DNA from 2 places in the Metabacillus sp. SLBN-84 genome. Region 1 is predicted to be linked to the other one. Evidence: riboswitches for the same ligand, from Rfam matches in the RefSeq annotation. Region 1 holds a riboswitch; the other holds the start of a gene.
What was found. A riboswitch is a leader RNA that binds a small molecule or an ion and turns the genes downstream of it on or off. The one in region 1 is predicted to bind S-adenosylmethionine.
Positions count from the first base shown of each region.

Region 2: linked by a shared signal. The riboswitch ahead of RKD52_RS12755 (YezD family protein) and the one ahead of RKD52_RS20945 (LLM class flavin-dependent oxidoreductase) in region 1 are both predicted to bind S-adenosylmethionine.

Region 1 covers NZ_JBRJIP010000004.1:42,331-52,786, reverse strand. The annotation lists gene cshA (degradosome RNA helicase CshA) at 75-1,571, opposite strand; gene RKD52_RS20965 (alpha/beta hydrolase) at 1,725-2,432, opposite strand; gene RKD52_RS20960 (UDP-N-acetylmuramoyl-tripeptide--D-alanyl-D-alanine ligase) at 2,749-4,116, opposite strand; gene RKD52_RS20955 (D-alanine--D-alanine ligase) at 4,208-5,293, opposite strand; gene RKD52_RS20950 (thioredoxin family protein) at 5,571-5,891, shown strand; SAM riboswitch class I at 5,948-6,054, shown strand; gene RKD52_RS20945 (LLM class flavin-dependent oxidoreductase) at 6,132-7,187, shown strand; gene RKD52_RS20940 (hypothetical protein) at 7,639-8,019, opposite strand; gene RKD52_RS20935 (class I SAM-dependent methyltransferase) at 8,137-8,895, opposite strand; gene RKD52_RS20930 (DedA family protein) at 8,983-9,582, opposite strand; gene RKD52_RS20925 (hypothetical protein) at 9,714-10,412, opposite strand; gene RKD52_RS20920 (ABC transporter ATP-binding protein) at 10,409-10,456, opposite strand, start outside.
Region 2 covers NZ_JBRJIP010000001.1:2,493,024-2,503,479, forward strand. The annotation lists gene sat (sulfate adenylyltransferase) at 1-474, opposite strand, end outside; gene RKD52_RS12745 (anion permease) at 517-1,539, opposite strand; gene RKD52_RS12750 (phosphoadenylyl-sulfate reductase) at 1,594-2,295, opposite strand; gene RKD52_RS12755 (YezD family protein) at 2,404-2,517, opposite strand; SAM riboswitch class I at 2,612-2,717, opposite strand; gene RKD52_RS12760 (hypothetical protein) at 3,013-3,273, shown strand; gene pyrE (orotate phosphoribosyltransferase) at 3,308-3,940, opposite strand; gene pyrF (orotidine-5'-phosphate decarboxylase) at 3,937-4,656, opposite strand; gene RKD52_RS12775 (dihydroorotate dehydrogenase) at 4,625-5,560, opposite strand; gene RKD52_RS12780 (dihydroorotate dehydrogenase electron transfer subunit) at 5,554-6,336, opposite strand; gene carB (carbamoyl-phosphate synthase large subunit) at 6,336-9,548, opposite strand; gene RKD52_RS12790 (carbamoyl phosphate synthase small subunit) at 9,533-10,456, opposite strand, start outside.

The sequences.
Region 1 (10,456 bases):
CATTTCCGGATGCGATTACTTTTTCGCATGCAAAAAACGCACTGTGCAAGGAGCACAGTGCGTTTTGACTTGTATTAGTTAGATGATGAAGAGTTTGAATAACGGCGTTTGCCGCTGTTAGTGCTTGGCTTTCCGCCTTGCTGTCCGTAAGAACGTTTGTTGTTCTTGTTGTAAGGACGCTGGCCGTCTCTTCTGCCGCCGCTGCGGTTGCTTGAAGAAGATGATGAACGTTTGCCGCCTCCGCGCTTGTAAAGCGGAGATTCTTCTGTCAGGTTAACCGGAGTCTGGTTCGGCTCTTTCGTCATAAGCTTGATCGCTGCTGCAAGAACAGAAACTTGATCAAATTCTTCAAGCAAAGCTTCAGCTGTGCGCTTGTAGAATGATAAGTTGTCGTCAGCGATTGCCTGACGGATTTTATCAACAGATACGGATTGCTGGCCTTCAAGAGCCTCATCAAGAGTAGGAGCCTTCATGCGGTCCATTTTGCGCTTCGTTGTGCGCTCGATGATCTTCAGCATATCCTGTTCTCTTGGCGTTACGAATGTCATCGCAGCACCTGTTTTACCTGCACGTCCAGTACGGCCGATACGGTGTACATAGCTTTCAGGATCTTGAGGAACATCGAAGTTGTAAACGTGAGTGACACCAGAGATGTCAAGTCCGCGAGCAGCAACGTCTGTTGCTACAAGAACTTCAATCGCACCTTCTTTGAATTTGCGCAATGCAGACATACGCTTAGCTTGAGTAAGGTCGCCGTGAATTCCTTCAGCAGCATAGCCTCTTAGCATTAATGCTTCAGAAAGCTCATCTACTCTGCGCTTTGTGCGTCCGAAAACAATCGCAAGTTCAGGTGACTGGATGTCAAGAAGACGTGTAAGCACATCAAACTTTTTCTTCTCCTGTACTTCGATGAAGAATTGCTGAATGTTTGTAACAGTCATTTCTTTCGCTTTTACTTTTACGATCTCAGGGTTCGTCATGAACTTTTCAGCAATGCGTCTGATCGGATCAGGCATTGTAGCTGAGAAAAGCAAAGTTTGGTGCTCTGATGGCACATTTGAAAGAATGTTCTCAATGTCTTCGATGAATCCCATGTTCAGCATTTCGTCCGCTTCGTCCATAACAACAGTCTGAACATCAGATAATTTCAATGTTTTACGGTTAATATGGTCAATAAGACGGCCTGGAGTTCCAACGATGATGTGAGGGAATTTCTTCAAAGAGCGGATCTGGCGGTTAATGTCCTGTCCACCGTAGATCGGAAGTACACGTACGCGTTTTGATGAACCGATTTTGTAAAGCTCTTCTGATACCTGGATAGCAAGTTCGCGGGTCGGTGCAATGATGATTCCCTGAATCTTATCTTGTTTAACGTCGATCTTTTCGATAAGAGGAATACCGAATGCAGCTGTTTTCCCTGTACCTGTTTGCGCCTGGCCGATTACATCTTTATTTTGAAGCCCAAGCGGAATCGTTTGTGCCTGAATTGGTGTAGCTTCTTCAAACCCCATGCGGTTAATGGCGTCCATTAATAATGGGCTGATACCTAGTTCTTGAAACGTAATTGTCAATTTGTTCTACTCCTTTTAATCCTTATAGCTTCACAGACTTTCATGTATGGTGAAACAAAAAACGCCCCATCGGGCAAAACGTTAGCTTATAAAAGCCCGTAAACACTTAAATTCAATCATATCACTTTTTATATACTTTTACAACAAGGCGTATTATTTCACACTTGTCTTAGTCTGCGCCGTTAAGAAATTTTCTATAAGTTCTGCGACCTCCGGAAACTCTTCCCCATGGCAGATCAGATGCTTCGAACACGGCATAAAGCAAAGCTCCTTCTGCCTTGAACGGATTTTTTCATAAATATAAACAGCGCTTTTGACAGGCACAATTCCGTCACATTCTCCCTGTACAATCAGTACAGGTATAGTTATTTTCTCCAATAATGGTCGGATATACCTCACAAGCTTCCTGAATTGCAGAGCTGCAGCAATCGGCGTTTCCATCACTTTTTTTCTGTATCTGATAAAAAGTTCATTGTTTGCGCCTTCCCCCCTGATGGCATCTGCAATCAGCCCTTTCACATCAAGAAGCATCTGGCGCGGATTTAAGTAATGCGCAGCTGCGCTGAGAAGCACAAGCTTTTCAACCGGATACCTCGAGGCCAAATACGCTGCGATCAAGCCGCCCATTGAAAAGCCTATGATATAGACCTCGGAACATTCTTCAAGCAAATCCCTGAGCTCATTTTCAGCATGCGCAATCCATTCGCTGAATTCAATCCCCTTCAGGCTCGGCGTTTCACCGTGGCCCGGAAGCGTCGGCGACTTCAGCACCCAGTCCGTCCGTTCCTGCAGGTAGCTGACGAGAGGCTCCACTTCATAAGGAGCTCCAGTAAATCCGTGTATACAAAGGCATCCTTTCATATCACTCTCTCCCGAATGAACATATTTTTATACCGGGTTTTAAAAATAAGAGGATTGAAAAAAAAGAACCCGGGTATATAAAAAGTACCCTGGGTTACTATATTTCAAAACAAAAAGGAGCGTTCATCATGACCGCATTAAAAAACAGTGCATATGAAGTTGTAAGTGAGCTTACACCGTATTCCATCGGGGTCGGACTTGTCGTACTCGTTATCTCTCCATTTATTTTCTGAACGTCATGGACCAAGGTCCTTCCCTCTTTCTTTTCGTGTTTCTCTGACAGATCAAAAGAAGGACCGGCTGCTTTATTTCATTTCTAGAGAAGAGCTTGAACAACCTCTTCAAGCTTCATTCCGCGCGAGGCTTTTACAAGAACAAGGTCTCCCGCTTTAGCCGTTTGCTTAAGGTCTTTAATAAGCTCCTGCTTATCCTGATAAACGTGAATCACTCCGCCATCGAGGTTCTTCCTTGCACCTTCGGCTATTTCTGCCCCGAGCTTTCCGTATGTGAAAAGATGCTGCGTTTCGGCTGCATCGATTGTTTCGCCAACCTCACGGTGAAATTGAACCTGCATGTTATCCCCCAGCTCAAGAATATCTCCAAGAACAAGAATTTTCCGGCTGTATCCGTCCATATCGCCTGCAAGCCTGATGGCAGCTTTCATGGATGTCGGGCTTGCATTATAGGCATCATTGATGACAGCAAGACCGCCTTCTGTTTTCGTCAATTCCAGGCGCATGCCCGTCATTTGAATATTCTTCAGCCCTTCGCTGATCTTTTCCTCTGTCACGCCAAGGAATTCAGCTGCTGCAATGGCAGCGAGCGCATTGCCGACATTATGCTTTCCAAGCACAGGCAGGAACAGTTCTTCCCCGCGGCCGCGAATGGTAAAAAACGTGCCTTTTTCTGTGTGTCTGATTCCCTCGGGAGAATACGTGTTTTCAGCAGATGCTCCGAATGAAATCTTCTTATATGAAGCGTCCCCAATACGCTCTTTAAGCAGAGGCTCTTCCCCGTCGTAAATCAGAACACCTTCAGGTTTAAGACCGCTGACAATTTCAAGCTTGGCTTTTGCAATTCCCTCTCTTGACCCGAGATTCATCATGTGGGATTCCCCGATGTTGGTAATGATCGCAGCATCCGGCTTGGCAAGATTCGAAAGAAGTTCGATTTCCCCGAAGTTGCTCATGCCCATTTCAAGCACGGCTACCTCTGTATCTTCCGTCATGCTGAGAATTGTAAGCGGCATGCCGATATGATTGTTGAAATTCCCCTGCGTTTTGTGGACACGGAACGTTGTTGAAAGTAAAGCTGCCACCATATCTTTCGTGGTTGTCTTTCCATTGCTTCCTGTCACGCCTACAACTTTCAGGTTCAGCTGGTCAAGGTAGCTGCTTGCGAGGGTTTGAAGAGCTTCCAATGTGTCTTCAACCAGAATGACAGCACCTGAAGGAGGGTTCGGTTTTGAACGGTTCCAAAGAGTGGCCGCCGCTCCGTCAGCAAGAGCCTTTTCGGCGAAATGATGGCCGTCGAAGTTTTCGCCTGCTATCGGTACAAACAGTGTACCTGCCTCAATCTTTCTGGAATCCGTTGTAATGCCATGAATTATGGTGTTTTCATGCTGTGGCGCAAGGCCTGATCCGCCCGCCATTGTCTGAATGTCGCGCAATGAACGTTTAATCATGATCTATAATCTCCCTTCTTATATGTAAGCTGCCTTCTGCATAATGAATAAGAAACACTATTCTTTTACGAATAGTGTTTCCAGGCTTTCCTTAAAACGTGTGCTTAATTTGCTGCTTGCCTTCGTGGCGCTCAAGAGCAAGCTCGACAAGACGTCCGATAAGCTCAGGGTACTCAACGCCTGTATGCTTCCAAAGAAGCGGGAACATGCTGTATGGCGTGAAGCCCGGCATTGTGTTCACTTCGTTGATCAGCGCTCTTCCGTCTTCTGTCAGGAAAAAGTCTGCGCGTACAAGTCCTGATCCGTCGATTGCCTTAAAGGACTTAATGGCAAGCTCTTTAATCAGGGCATATTCCTCTTCCGTAACCTGTGCAGGAATCATCATGTCCGTGTCGCCGTCTTCGTATTTCGCTTTATAATCATAGAATTCTTTTTTAGGAGCAACTTCACCGACAACTGAACAGATCGGCTCATCATTTCCGATGACGCCGATTTCAATCTCGCGTCCGATGATGCCTTCTTCAATAATGATTTTACGGTCATAATCAAATGCTTCTGCGAATGCTTTTTCAAGTGACGCACGGTCTTTGCATTTGCTGATGCCGACACTTGAGCCCAGATTGGCAGGCTTAACAAAGCAAGGGTACCCAAGCTCCTGCTCCACTTTATCATAAGCTTCTTCAGGCGCCTTTTTCCACTCGCTTTTAATGTAGGAAACATAGTTTGCCTGCTCAAGTCCTGCCTGGGCAAACAAGTTTTTCATAATCACTTTATCCATGCCTGCTGCAGACGCAAGCACACCGTTTCCGACATACGGAAGGTTCAGAAGCTCAAGCATGCCCTGAACAGTGCCGTCTTCACCGTTCGGTCCGTGAAGAAGCGGGAATACCACATCAATTTGTTCGTTCGTTTCATCCGCTTTTGCAGGGAAAAGATCCTGATTCAGCGCAACCGGAGAAACCGCTGTGCCGTTTTGGCTGAACTGAAGGTCAGCAGGTGAAGCAGCCGGCTCCGTAAGCTGCGGTCCGCGGAACCATTCGCCTCTTTCGGAAATGTAGATCGGATGTATATCAAATTTATTCGTATCAAGTGCTTTTATAACAGCAAGTGCAGTCTGCAGGGAAACCTGATGCTCTGCGGACTTGCCTCCATATAATAATCCAACTTTAATTTTCATGCGGATATCCCCCTAAGAAAAGTTCATCTCTACTATATTATCACTTTCGGCCCAAATTGTTATAGCCCATCATGGATTTCTTTATAACATTCGGGCAAAGGCACGATTTGCGTCCTTTAAAGACGTTTCCAATTTCAGTAAGGCAGGCGGATGTAAGAACGTTTGCCTTTATCCTGTTTTTTACCGGCAATTACTCCGCACTTTTTTCACCCATCAGGCATTTCCTGCATGCAAACCACCTGTTTTGTATTAAAATAAGGGCAAGGAGGTCTGATTCATGAAACCAATTACATCAGAAGAGCAGTTCCAAACATTAATTACCCAAGATCAAGAGGTGCTAATCAAATTTTTCGCAGACTGGTGCCCTGACTGCACAAGAATGAACATGTTTATCGGCGAAATTATGGAATCTTATTCCTCATATGAGTGGTATGAAATCAATAAAGATGAATTCCCTGAAATCGCAGAAAAATACCAGGTTATGGGGATTCCAAGTATCCTGATTTTTAAAAACGGCGAGAAGCTCGGGCATCTTCACAGCGCGAACGCAAAGACTCCTGACCAGGTGACGGAGTTCCTTCAGGAGAAGCTGGGCTGATTTTTAGAATTGACATACTAATCAAATTATTTTATGATACAACTAATTTCATACGTTTCTTATCAAGAGAGGTGGAGGGATATGGCCCTTTGAAGCCTCGGCAACGGATCTGACAGCAGAAACCGTGCCAATTCCAGCAAACAGTTTGTTTGAGAGATGAGAGCTAGAACTTGCACAGCAGAACCAGCCTCTCTTGTCTAACAAGAGGGGCTTTTTTATGCAGAGAGAGGGGATTCCGCAATGAAATACGGTTTTTGGCTGCCGATCTTCGGAGGATGGCTCAGAAATGTTGAAGATGAAAATATGCCTCCTACTTACGCCTACGCACAGAAGGTTATCCAAAAAGCAGAGGAGTGGGGCTATGACACCACCCTTATCGCCGAGCTTTACTTAAATGACATTAAGGGACCTGAGCATGATTCGCTTGAAGCCTGGACAACGGCTGCCGCTCTTGCCGCCGTCACGGAGAAAATTGAAATTATGACAGCTGTCAGACCCGGCTTCCACAATCCTGCTGTCACGGCAAAGATGGCAGCAAACATTGACCACATCAGCAATGGACGGTTTACCCTGAACGTTGTTTCTGCCTGGTGGGAAGAAGAGGCACGGCAGTACGGCGGCATTTTTACAGAACACGACGCACGCTATGACCGGACGGAAGAATTTATTGAAGTCCTGAAGGGGCTTTGGGAAAAAGAAACGTTTACGTATCAGGGAAGATTTTATGACCTGATGAATGCCCGCCTTTCACCTAAGCCGGTGCAAAGGCCTAATCCGATTCTCTATGCGGGAGGAGAAAGCCCGCGCGGAAAAGAAACGATTGCCGAGCATTGCGATGCCTATGTGATGCACGGGGGAACGGCTGGTGAAATCAAAACGAAGATTGACGGCATGAAGCAGCTCCGGGCAGCACGCGGAAAAGAGCCATTCCAATCGTTCGGAATGGCTGCCTATATCATCTGCCGGGATACCGAAGAAGAAGTCCAGCAGGAGCTGAAGCGGATAACCGATGTAAAAGAATCATCCGCCTATGCAGGATACAAAGACTTCACAACAAAGTCCCGGCTTGAACAAAAGCTTGAGCTTTATGACTACTCGGTTTCAAACCGCGGGCTGCGTCCAAATTTGATCGGCACTCCTGAGCAGATCGCTGACAAGATCCTTGAATATGAAGAGGCAGGACTTGATTTATTGCTTCTCCAGTTCTCGCCGCAGCTCGAAGAAATGGAGCGTTTTTCATCACAGGTCATGCCGCTTGTGGAAAAGAAACGGAAACAAGGTACATTCTCGCTTTGAAAAGTCAGTAGATAAATAGACGCACAAAAACGCTTGGATCTTATTTGCCAAGCGCTTTTTGTGCGTTGTTTTAATTTCGTACTTAAGGTACCCGTTCCTTTGCGCTCCATCACCACGGGTAGGGCAGGAGCCTCCTGACGAAACTGTCAAGTGCTTTCCTTGATGGCTAACCAAAGAGATGTGATACTTCTCAAGCTAAAGAAGACGTGAATCCATTCTCCTCTCTTTTTAATCGCAGGCTGTTTTTATGCTGAATCTAAATCTCACATCGTACCCGTTCCCTTGCGCTTCAGTCCACTGGTGCATTAAATTTAAATTTAGAAAACAAGGACAACGGCATAAAGGCAAAAGTCTCAACTTCGTTCAGCACTCTGTTAAACGTGGATTTTCACATTTTATCTGTATTGGCTAAAAAGCTTTAATCAATCACCTGTCAGTTAAAACCACAAAGTCACCAATTTTCCGGAACTTTAACCAGTACATACTTTTTCGTCCACATTTGAGTGGAAGCAATTAATCTTTCACCGTCTTTTTCAAAGAACAGACCGCTGCCGTCTTTTCGTTTTAATTTCCATCCATTGGCGGCAAGCATGCGTTTAGTTTCTTGATCCGCGATTGAAGCACCCCTGTTTTCACTGCGTGTGATGTACCAGACATGGCCGTTTTCAGAAGCAATTTCAACTATTTTACGATCCGTGTTTTTCAGTCTTTCAATAGCTTCTTTTGCCGTTATTCCGCTTATGGGAACAGGGGGGTAATACCATTTATTCACATAAGCAGCAAGCGCAAGCAAAGCTAAAAAGACACCAGCAGTGAGAACGGCTTTTTTCAATGGACCACATCCTTTTAACAAATCGTTCAACGCCTGCATCACATCTTCAATAAGGAAAGTGATTATTCCTTTTTCAGCACAAAAAAGGGCCGAACCTTCAGCCCTCTTCCCTTTTCATTATTCCGGCTTTACAGCTTCAAAAGTAATCGTCTGCCGGTCATGCTCCGGTGCTTTTCCATATGTATAATCCGCCGAAATGACAATGTCCGTAAAACCAAGGCGTTCGAGAATCAGCTTAAATTCCTTCACTCCGTACCATCTCATGGCAAACCTCTGCAGCTCGGTTTCTGAAAGCTTTCCGTCTTTCCACTTTTCATACTTCAGATAGGTGACGGAATACTGATCAAGCACGCTGTACTCAACCTGCTTTGCCTCCATTGTGATGATGTACTGATCGGGCGTTTCCCACGTACTTGTAAACACTTGATTCAGCTGTTTTTCCGGCTGCAGGTCAAGATCCAGAATAAGTCGGCCGCCCTCTGTTAAATGGTCATAAAAATTCTTCAGCGCATGGATCGATTCTCTTCTGTCCTCAATTAAAAGAAATGTGCCCGCAGGCAAAATAATGGCCTCGAATTTGCCGGGAAGCTTAAATTCACTCATGCTTGCTTCTGTGAGCACTGGACGAAGTCCTCTTTCCTCACAGCGTTTTCTGCATGAATCAAGCATATGTAACGAGGTATCCAAGCCCTCGATTGCGAATCCGTCCTCAAGCAAAGGAATATACACCCTTCCAGAACCTGCACCCGGCTCAAGGATTCTCCCCTTCACTTCACGAAGACGTTCCCGGTAAAACTCCAGATCACCAAAGGAATGGCCCACCGGCTTGTCTAAATCGTATACTTCCGTTGCTAGCTTGCTGTACTGGCTGAACATTCACATCCCCCTTGCCGCGCATTCTATTATTATTAATAGCCCTAAACGCATTGAACATACATTTAATCAAACGTTTGTTTAATTCGCTTACATTCTTTTTTCTCCTGCTTCATTTTTTTTCATTAAGTAATAGCCAATGCCTGCAAGCGTCATAATGAGAATCATCGGTAGCACAAACGGCTCTGCGGCTTCTTTAATTTGCGTCCAATTCGTGCCAAGCTGAATGCCCATATATAAAAAGAAAATGGTCCAGGGAATCATGGCTGCCACCGTGTACACGGTGAATCTCCAGAGCGGCATTCTCCCAATCCCGGCAGGAATGGAGATGGCGTGCCTCACAACAGGGATAAATCTTGCCGTGAAAATAACGCCCGCTCCGTATTTTTCAAACCATTTTTCAGAAAGATCCAGATGATGGCTGCTGATGAAAAGATATTTTCCAAACCTCTCAAGAAAAGGTCTTCCTCCGTAATACCCCATCCAATAAAGAAACAGCTGGGCTAGTGTTCCGCCAACAACGCCGGCGATGACAGCACCAGTAAAGTCCACTCGTCCGAGCGAGATCAAATATCCTCCGTAGCCAAGTACAATTTCACTCGGAATGATTTCAATCATCAAACCGAGTGCAATCCCGTAATATCCAAGATCTGCAAGCATCTCAAGCAATGTGTAAAGTAGCTCCTTCATAATGGCTCCTTTTCTTTTCATATTTCAGCAGCCTGTGCGGCCAAGCCTTTCTCACATATATATGCTTGTTTTACTTGCTCTAATCTCATAAAAACAAAAAAGCAAACCCGTTAAGGTCTGCTTTTTTCTGATTATCTCGTTATGACTGATTTGGCTCCTGCTTTTATGAGAATAAACCATCCTGCGGCTAAAAAGAGTGCTCCGGCTCCAAACAGACCCCCGTAGTACCCGATTGCTTCAGGACCCCCAAACTTGAATACGGTTTCGATTAGAACATCCCGGACATCAGGTATAATAAACAGGACCGCCGCAAGACCGATGGCTACGTATCCGCCAATCAGCCCGAAGCGGTAAAAGATGCTTCCAAGGACAAAGAATATGGTTTGAAGGAAAAAGCAGATGGCTGCATCTGTATAGAAATTCAAGAAATACGGAACGTCACTTTCAAGAAGCATGGAAAAATAGAAAAGTTTGAGGCCGCCTGAACCAGTTCCGCCTATGCTTTCCAGCAGCATGATTAATAGTGTATGGCCGCCCGCCATGAACAAAGAAAGAAGCAGAAGAAACAAGCTTGTCGTTACATAATAATTTCGTCTCGTTGCACCCATCTTCACACTGAAGGGATAGGTTTCTTTTACTGTCAGAAAGCCCGCTATCGAGCTGAAAATGTAGACTGCCATTCCGCTTGAGAAGATCATGCTGCTGCCCGTTGAAAGACTGATGCCAAAAGAGACACCCATACAGGCTACAAGTATACTCCAGAAAATCACAAGTGAGTGACGCATATCCAAAACCTCAAATAAAAGGATGCCGCGGCATTGTCTGATCATGCTGAAACCCCGCCTTTCGTTTTTTCAGTCAAATAAACCATCAG
Region 2 (10,456 bases), on a different contig from region 1:
CGGTTTTTCAGGACGCTTGATCAAAGTGATTTTGCCTCCTGCATAGACGTCTTCCCTTTCATGAAGTTTTTTCACTCCGGGATGCGCAAGATCCGCCGTTCCGTAAACATTGATCGCTTCATTCGTTTTATCCGGCTCAAAGAGATCTTCAATTTCAATCAGACCATACACTACACCGCCAAACTGAAGCTTTGCTTTGTCTCCTGTCTTCAGCGACGCTGCTGTTTCTCTGGAAACCGGAAGCGTGATCGGAATGCTCCAGACCGTGCCGTCTGCAAGTCTCATGCTGCTGACTACATGTTCATAATCCGCTTTTGTTAAAAAACCCGTAAGCGGGCTGTAGGCTCCGATCCCGATCAATTCCAGATCGCTCAGGGCCATTGCATCAATTTCAATCACCTGATCGATTTCCTTTATGCTGACGTCAGGATTGTATACATCAACTAATATTCCACCATGCGGCTGTAAACTCATTTATTTTTCCTCCTAAACTGACCTTTTTAATTGGTTTTAACGTTAAATGCCTCCGCCTTCTTCATGCACGGCACGCTTTTCATCCCGGATCGCCTTCATCAGGCTCAGTGTACCAAGGGTTGCCAGCATGACACTCAGAAGAACGATAAGGGAATACATATCCTTTTCTAAAAACAGTTTGACAAGCATATACGATATGGCAAGTGAAAACAGCGGTGAAACAATCCAGATCCGGATGATTTTCTTCACGATATGCTTTTGAAGGATCTCGCTCCCGCTTTTCGCCATTCCAAGTCCGATAATAGCTGATGAAGTTACCTGCGTCAGAGGGACGGGAAGTCCGAAAATGGAACTGACAATCACAAGTCCCGCACCTGTTCCGGATATCAGAATCCCTTCAGGTTTTGAATATCGGGTAATTTTCTTGCCGTTTGTTTCGAGCACTTTTTTGCCGAGAAAGATCGCTCCAAGAGCAACAAACGCCCCTCCGATCAGCGTTCCGTCCGATACAGAAATCATGCCTGCCCCGACAAGCGGCCCTACTGCGTTTGCCACATTGTTCATTCCAGCAGAGAAGGCCTCGAAAAATCCGGCCAGAATCAGGATGACAGTAAGGAGCGGACGGTCTTTAAAGAACGGCTTATGCTGCACTTTATAAAGTCCTTTTCCGAACAGCCAGGCAATTCCGAAAGCTGCAACGGGGACAATCACCCAGAACATCATAATGACTAAAAGTGATTTGATAAATAGGATTTGGTAGGCAATACCCACTCCCACAACGGCTCCAACCGTCACCTCGCTTGTCGACAGCGGGATGCCAAGAAGGTTTGCAAGAAACAGAGAACTTGTTGCAGACAAAACAATAATCAGCACAATTTTCACATTAATGATATCCTGCGGAATAATTCCTGCACTTATGGTCTTAACAACCTCTCCCCCGCCAAGATACGCTCCAGCAAAAACACCGATGGCACATATTAAAAGGGCATGCCGGGCTTTAGGAACTGCGCCGGAGCCGTAAGCTACTCCCATGGAAGCGGCGGCTCCGCTCGCTCCAATGTTCATGGCGAAAAAGAGACTGATGGCAAGCGCACCCAGTTCAAGCACGGCAATCCCCCCTTATCCATGCAGGCCGCATTCTGTTTTGCCCTGGCCGCTCCATCTGCCCGAACGCAGATCGTCTGCACTGAACGCAGGCGCTGTACAGTGGAAACAGCCGATGCTCGGGTATCCCTGATCATGGAGAGGATTATACGGGAGGTCATTTTTATGAACATAGCGCCAGACATCTTTCCACGTCCAGTGAATGAGTGGACAGACTTTTACCGACTGAAACTTGTCGTCTTTATTGATAAACTGCACATGTTTCCTGGTTTCAGACTGCTCTCTCCGAAGCCCCGAAATCCACGCTTCTGACTGAGAGAGTGTTTCATTCAGCGGCTGAAGCTTTCTGATTGCACAGCATTGATTCGGATTCGTCTCCCAAAGCTTATCTCCATGCTGTTCAGCTTGCTCTGCTAGAGTAAGTGCAGGTTTTTTCATCGTAATTCGGAGCTTGGGATATTTTTCTTTTACACGTTCAATCGTTTCGTAGGTTTCCTTGAAATGAACATCTGTATCAAGAAAAACAATCGCGGCATCCGGTTTTACTTTTGAAATCAGGTCAATGAGAACGATGCCCTCAATGCCAAAGCTGCAGGCATAGACAATCTCATCCCCGTAATGCCCGTAAGCCCAGTTCAGCACATTCAATGCGCCGCTGTACCCGTCGTCTGTTTCAAAATTCTGCTCATGCTCCTGCCATGTTTTATACGTAAGCATGCTGATCTTCTCCTCACCTTGGGTCCTGATTATGCAATCGGTTTTTCAACCCGATCACAGGATCCCGCATTTCGTTAAAATGCCTCCGTTTTATCCAGTCAGCATCTCTTATTTCATTCTGATTTTTTCATTTTTTTCAAGCTGGATCACTTTTCCGTCCTGAACGATAAGTGTTACAGAACCGTAGTTCATTGTGCCGAGCAATTCCTTAAGCCTGTCAATAACAGCATCAAGATGTTGATCCTTCCCCACAGTGGTCCCCCGTTTCTTTCCCATTAAAAAAAGCCTTCCGGTTTGAAAGACTGTTCAGGCATCAACCTTATCTTCCAAAATGGGTTTCATTTTGCTGGATGTAGCACCTTGCATACATGCAGGTTGCCGGGCTTCACAGGGCCAGTTCCCTCCGCCTCTCTGGATAAGTTTATTATATTTTTCTAAATTTTATCACAATTGAGGTTTCTGTCAACCTTAGTTTTTCGATCGGAATTAAATAAATGCGGAAGCGCACGGTTAGCTCCGGCAGCCAGATAAGAAATCACCCGAAAAGTCCGGTCTTGACTTTTTGGGGGATTTTGTTCTGGCAGAGGTGTTGGGCGCTGAAGCTGGACACAATTGCAGCTTAAAATATTATTCTTAACATGATAAAAAAGTGCTAGATTTACAGGGCCGGAATAAGGTGTAGTAAAGTTCGTCCGGGAGGTGAGAATTATTTTTATATTGTTAAGTGCAGCTGCCGTTTTTTATGCTTTAGGCGGATTTTCATTAGCTTATGCGGCAATGGAGATTGATGACCCAGCCATTTTTGAAAAAATGAAAGCGGAACGCGGAGTGATGAAGGGCTTCGGGATGATCGGTTTTGCGGGATTTAAACTCAGCGGGAAACTGCTACCTGCACCATGGCAAAAAAATGGATTCAGAATTGGCTTTTTGCTGATCAGCATACTGTGCTTTTCCGGAAGCATGCTGATATGGAAATAAAAAAGGCATCAGCTGCTCCTGATGCCTTTGTCATTTATACGTTCAGCCATTCTTCTGACGATGGATTTTCACGCCATTTCTTCAGCTTGGCTAAGTCTTCTTTTTGAATGGAGCCTTTTTTCAGAGCTGTTTCAATCAGGGAAGAATAGTCCGTCAGTGATACGGAATGAATTCCTTCTTCCTCAAGCATCTCTGTCCCTTTTTGAAGTTCGTATGTGAAAATGGAGACAACGCCGATGACTTCACAGCCAGCTTCTCTAAGCGCTCTGACGGCTGTAATCACGCTTCCCCCGGTTGAAATCAAATCCTCCACTACAACCACTTTCTGGCCTTCGCGGACCTTCCCTTCAATCTGATTGCCCTTTCCGTGCCCTTTCGGCTTGCTTCTTACATAAGACATCGGCAAATTCAACAGGTCGCTTACCCAAGCAGCATGAGGAATTCCTGCAGTAGCCGTGCCTGCAATCATTTCAGCTTGAGGGTAATGCTCTCTGATCAGAGCGGACAGACCTTCTGCAATGTTTTTTCTTACCTCCGGATAAGAGAGCGTCAGGCGGTTATCACAGTAGATCGGTGATTTGAGCCCGCTTGACCATGTAAACGGATCATTAGGGCTAAGGAATACAGCTTCGATTGTCAGCAGTTGTTCGGCAATTTGATGGTTCATACAGGCAGTCCCTCCCAGGCGTTTTTCATTTGAGTATAGGCTGAAAGCGGATCCGGTGCTTTGGTGATGCTCCGTCCTGCCACAATGGCAGTTGAGCCGAGCTCTCTCGCTTTTTCAGGAGTTGCCACCCTGACCTGGTCATTTACTGCATCACCGCTCATGCGTATGCCGGGTGTTACGGTCATAAACGAGCGGGGAAGCTCGCTGTAGATGCGGGGCACCTCCAGAGAAGAGCACACAATACCGTCAAGGCCGCTTTTTGCAGCAAGCTTAGCGTAGCTTAATACGGTGTCATCAAGGCTAGTGCTGATCAACAATTCGTTTTTCAGCATCTCTGCCGACGTGCTTGTCAGCTGAGTGACAGCAATGCAGGCGGGACGCTTGGAGCCTGCAGGTGTTCCGGCCTCTAGACCTTCCATTGCCGCTTCCATCATGGCACTGCCGCCGGCCGCATGCACATTGACGAGATTGACTCCGAGTCCGGCAAGACCCCTCATCGCTTTTTTCACGGTTTCGGGAATATCATGGAGCTTAAGATCAAGGAAAATCTCATGGCCGCCTGATTTCAGCTGATCAATCACCGCAGGACCTTCTCTGTAAAACAGTTCCATTCCCACTTTTACATACAGCTTCTGTCCGGACATTTTTCCCAGGAATTCTCCTATTTCAGCAGCATCCTTAAAATCAAGCGCGATAATCAGCGGTCTCACGTTCATGCTTATAGCTCCTTCCGATGCAATCAGTTATGTGGTCAAACCCGTATTTTCTAAGTACATGAGGCAGTTCTTCAATGATTTCTGGGCAGACAAACGGATTCACAAAGTTCGCTGTTCCTACTGCTACGGCGCTTGCTCCCGCGTACATGAATTCAAGGACGTCTTCTGCTGTCTGAACACCGCCCATGCCGATAATCGGAATGGATACAGCCTGGCTGACTTCATGAATCATGCGGATGGCCACCGGTTTGATGGCAGGGCCGGATAAGCCGCCTGTGCGGTTTGCAAGAACCGGTTTTCCAGTTTTCAGGTCCAGTCTCATTCCGATAAGCGTGTTGATCATCGTTAAACCGTCTGCTCCGGCCGCTTCGATCGCTTTGGCAATGTCAGTAATGTTGCTTACGTTCGGTGACAGCTTGACATAAACAGGCACCTCCGACACAGCTTTTACGGCGCGCGTAAGGGAGGCTGCCATCTCGGGGTTTGTACCGAATGCAATTCCTCCGGTTTTAACATTCGGACAGGAAATGTTCAGTTCAAGTGCGTGAACATTTTTCGCCATGCTGATTTCTCTTGCTACCTGCACGTAGTCTTCTTCCGCGGAACCCGCCACGTTTGCAAGAATCGGCACGTCAAATGCCTCCAGCCATGGAAGTTCGTTTTCAAGAATCCCGCTTAGTCCAGGGTTTTGCAGGCCGATTGCATTGAGCATGCCCGCTTCTGTTTCAGCCACCCTCGGGGTCGGATTTCCGTACCGCGGTTCAGCCGTTGCTGCCTTGATCATGATGGCTCCAAGTTTATTCAAGTCATAAAGACCTGCAAATTCTTTTCCGAATCCAAAGCAGCCTGAGGCCGGCATAATCGGATTTTTGAGTGACAGTCCCGGAAGTTCAACATTCAGCATGACAGCACAACCTCTCCTGCTTTAAATACCGGCCCGTCGGTGCATACTTTTTTATAAGATGTGCCATTCGGGTCATCCGCTGTATGGCACACACATGCAAAGCATGCGCCGATTCCGCAGCCCATTCTTTCTTCAAGAGAGAGAAAAACAGGTTTGTCTGGAAAAAGATTTTCAAGGCTTGCAAGCATGGGTGTCGGACCGCATGCGAAAAGAGCGTCAAACTCCATGCTGCGTTCTTGGATGCAGTCTGTAACGAACCCTTTCGTCCCGTATGAACCATCTGCCGTCGCAATATAAGTTTCTCCGAGTTTCTTAAACTCACGTTCATAGAAAACCTGATTCGCAGACTGGAAACCGAGCACGTGGCGGACGTTAACACCCCTTGCAAGCAGACGTCTTGAAAGCTCATATAAAGGAGGAACTCCGATGCCGCCTCCAACAAGAAGCGCTGTATCTCCCTGTTTCAGGCTCTCCGGATCAAATCCGTTTCCAAGCGGTCCGAGCACATCGACGAGTTCTCCTTCTTTCCTTGCAGAAAGGAGCTTTGTGCCCGCTCCCTCTGCCCGGTAGATCATCGTGAATTCGCGCTTTTCTTTCTCTATTTTTGCAATGCTGATCGGTCTTCTTAAAAGAGGAGATGCTGCACTTGAAACTTTAATATGAACGAACTGGCCGGGCTGGTTCATTTCATCAACCAGACTTCCTTTTAATGTAAGTTCAAAAATCCCCTCAGCAATTTCTCTTTGTCCGGCAATGATCATCCATTCTTTTCGGATCAAGCGTATGTCACCTCTTTGCTGATTACTCGTTTTGGCATTTGTTCAGTTGAGAATGTCATTGACTCTAAAACTCTTAAAATCGCTTTTGCTGTGTCAAGTGACGTGAGGCATGGAATCCCGTTTTCAACCGATTCGCGTCTGATTCTGAAGCCATCGCGCTGCGGCTGTTTCCCCTTAGTCAATGTATTGATGACGAACTGGGCTTCGCCCGTGCGGATAATATCGAGCATATTTGGTGACTCGCTGCCGATTTTGCCCACGATTCTCGCTTCTACCCCATTCTCATGCAGATAGCCGGCTGTTCCGTTTGTTGCCATGATCTGATAGCCGATTGCACTGAAGCGGCGTGCTACTTCCAGTCCCTCTTCTTTATCCTTGTCAGCGATTGTCAGCAGGACCTGTCCGTAGTTCTGCACTTTCATTCCTGATGCAATCAGTCCTTTATAAAGAGCTTTTTCAAGGGTTGTGTCTTTTCCCATCACTTCGCCTGTCGATTTCATTTCAGGACCGAGCGTAATGTCCACTCTGCGCAGCTTCTCAAATGAGAAGACCGGCACTTTGACATAGACGCCTTCGCTTTCCGGCTGAATGCCAGTTTCATAGCCGAGTTCAGGCAATGATTTGCCGAGTATGACTTTCGTTGCAAGATTCGCCATCGGCACGCCGGTTATTTTGCTCAGGAATGGAACCGTGCGGCTTGATCTTGGATTCACTTCGATGACGAATACTTCATCTTTATAGATGACAAACTGGATGTTCAGAAGCCCTTTAATGTTTAATCCCCTTGCAAGTGCTATTGTCCGTTCAGTAATCGTCTTTTTGATGTCATCCGTCAGTGTTTGCGGAGGATATACGGCGATGGAATCACCCGAGTGAACCCCTGCACGCTCGATATGCTCCATGATCCCCGGGATAAAGACATTTTGGCCGTCTGAGATCGCATCGACTTCTATTTCTTTTCCAGTTAAATATTTATCAATTAAAACCGGATGCTGCGGATTAATTTTTACCGCATTTTTCATGTAATGCAGCAGATCGTTTTCCTCATGCACGATCTCCATTGCACGTCCGCCAAGAACATATGACGGTCTGACAAGAACCGGATAGCGGATGGATGACGCTATGGCAACCGCCTCTTCAACAGATGTCGCTGTTTTTCCAAGAGGCTGCGGAATGCCGAGCGTGTTTAATGTGTGCTCAAATTTATCTCTGTTTTCGGCACGGTCCAAATCCTCAAGAGATGTTCCGAGAATCTTGACGCCTCTTGCTTCAAGTTCATCCGCAAGGTTTATCGCTGTCTGTCCCCCGAACTGAACGACTACCCCTTTAGGCTTTTCAAGTTCGATGATGTGCATCACATCTTCCGCTGTCAGCGGTTCAAAGTATAGCTTATCCGAGATGCTGAAATCGGTTGAGACGGTTTCCGGATTGTTGTTGATGATAATTGCTTCATATCCGGCTTCTTTAATGGCCCATACGGAGTGTACGGTTGCATAGTCGAATTCTACACCCTGGCCGATTCTGATCGGCCCTGATCCGAGGACAATCACACTCTCTTTTTCTGTAACAGCCGATTCATTCTCATCCTCATACGTGCCGTAGAAGTACGGGGTTTCAGATTCGAATTCAGCTGCGCATGTATCAACTGTTTTATAGACAGGGAACAAGTTCAGCTGTTTTCTGAATTGGTATACTTCCCGCTCTGTTGTCTCCCAACGTTCAGCAATAGCCACATCAGAGAAGCCCATCTTTTTCGCTTTCTCAAGGACGATGGCATCAAATTTCGCTTCTGCAAGCACTCTTTCAAACTTGATGATATTTTCAATTTTCACAAGGAAGAAGGGGTCAATTCCGCTCCACTCATGAATCGTCTCGATTGTTACGCCTCTTCTGATCGCTTCAGACAGATAGAACAGTCTCTCGTCTCCTGCTTTGCGGATTCGCTTTTCAATCTTTTCATCGCTGAATTCGGCTGCATGTTTCAAATCGATATGGTACTGATCCGCTTCAAGTGAACGGACGGCTTTAAGCAGGGATTCTTCAAGCGTTCTGCCGATGGCCATCACTTCGCCTGTTGCTTTCATCTGTGTTCCGAGTCTGCGGTTGGCTGACTCAAATTTATCAAACGGCCATCTCGGGATTTTCGTGACGATATAGTCAAGAGCCGGCTCAAAGCACGCATACGTCTTGCCTGTTACCGGGTTCATCATTTCATCAAGAGTAAGTCCGACCGCAATCTTTGCGGCAAGCTTCGCAATCGGGTAGCCTGTTGCTTTAGAAGCAAGCGCTGATGAGCGGCTTACACGCGGATTCACTTCAATAATGTAGTACTGGAAGCTGTGCGGATCAAGAGCAAGCTGGACATTGCATCCGCCTTCGATTCCGAGTGCTCGGATAATTTTCAGAGAAACGTTTCTGAGCATCTGGTACTCTCTGTCACTAAGCGTCTGGCTTGGTGCAACGACGATGGAGTCGCCTGTATGAATGCCGACAGGATCAATATTTTCCATGTTGCAGACAACAATGGCGCTGTCATTTTTATCACGCATGACTTCATATTCGATTTCTTTATAACCCGCGATGCTTTTTTCCAGAAGACATTGTGTGACCGGACTGTACTTCAGTCCGCTTGTCACGATCTCGATCAGCTCTTCTTCGTTTGAGCAGATTCCGCCGCCTGTGCCTCCAAGTGTGTACGCAGGTCTTACGATGACAGGATAGCCAACTTTTTCTATAAAAGCGTAAGCTTCTTCAAGATTGTGGACAATATCGCTCTCCGGGACCGGCTCGTGGAGCTCATTCATCAGCTGGCGAAAAAGGTCGCGGTCCTCCGCTTTTTGAATAGCGCTTAGTTTTGTTCCAAGAATCTCAACCTTGCATTCTTCAAGAACCCCTGCTTCAGCAAGCTGAACCGCCATGTTAAGGCCTGTTTGGCCTCCAAGCGTCGGAAGAAGTGCATCCGGGCGTTCTTTACGGATGATTTTTGTCAAAAACTCAAGTGTCAGGGGTTCAATGTACACTTTGTCTGCCATTTCTGTATCTGTCATGATCGTTGCAGGGTTTGAGTTGACAAGGATAACTTCATAGCCTTCTTCTTTAAGAGCGATGCAGGCCTGTGTTCCTGCATAGTCAAACTCTGCTGCCTGGCCGATGATAATAGGCCCTGATCCGATTACTAGAATTTTTTTAATGTCTACGCGTTTTGGCATACGTTGATCCCTTCTTTCTTGAATGTTTCAATCATGTCGATAAATTGATCAAATAGTCCGTTTGCATCTTCAGGTCCCGGTGAAGCTTCAGGATGGTACTGCACGGTGAAGGCAGGGAGCGTTTTATGCTTCAGTCCTTCTACAGATCCGTCGTTTAATGCAAGATGTGTGACCTCGAGTTCTGTTGCTTTTACTGAATCAAGGGTTACGGTGTATCCGTGATTTTGGGAGGTAAGAGCTACCTTTCCTGTTGACAGATCTTTAACCGGATGGTTTGATCCGCGGTGTCCGAATTTCATTTTTTCCGTATCGGCTCCCCCTGCAAGGGCAAAAAGCTGATGGCCGAGGCAGATGCCGAATAGAGGAATTTTCCCGAGCACTCCGTTGATCATCTCAAGTGCATGAGGGACATCTTTCGGGTCTCCAGGTCCGTTTGACAGCATGATGCCGTCTGGATTTAACTGAAGGATTTCTTCAGCAGTTGCCGTATGGGGCACAACGACCACATCGCAGCTGCGTTTGTTCAGCTCGCGGAGGATGCCGTGTTTCATGCCGAAATCGACAAGGACCACTCTGCATCCGCGTCCCGGGCTTGGATAAGGTGTTTTAGTTGAAACAGTTTCCACCTGATTTCTTGGAAGCTCCGTTGATCTCAATGAGGCAATCACCTCATCTACATCTGCATGCTCTGAGCAAAAAGCGCCTTTCAGCGTTCCATATGTGCGGATAATTCTTGTCAGCTTGCGTGTATCTATGCCTGCAAGTCCGGGAATCCCCTTGATTTTGAAGTACTCATCCAGAGAAAACTCGCTTCTGAAATTTGATGGCACTTCACATAATTCTTTTACGATAAACCCGTTGATGAATGGAGAAATCGTTTCAAAATCGTCGCGGTTAATACCGTAGTT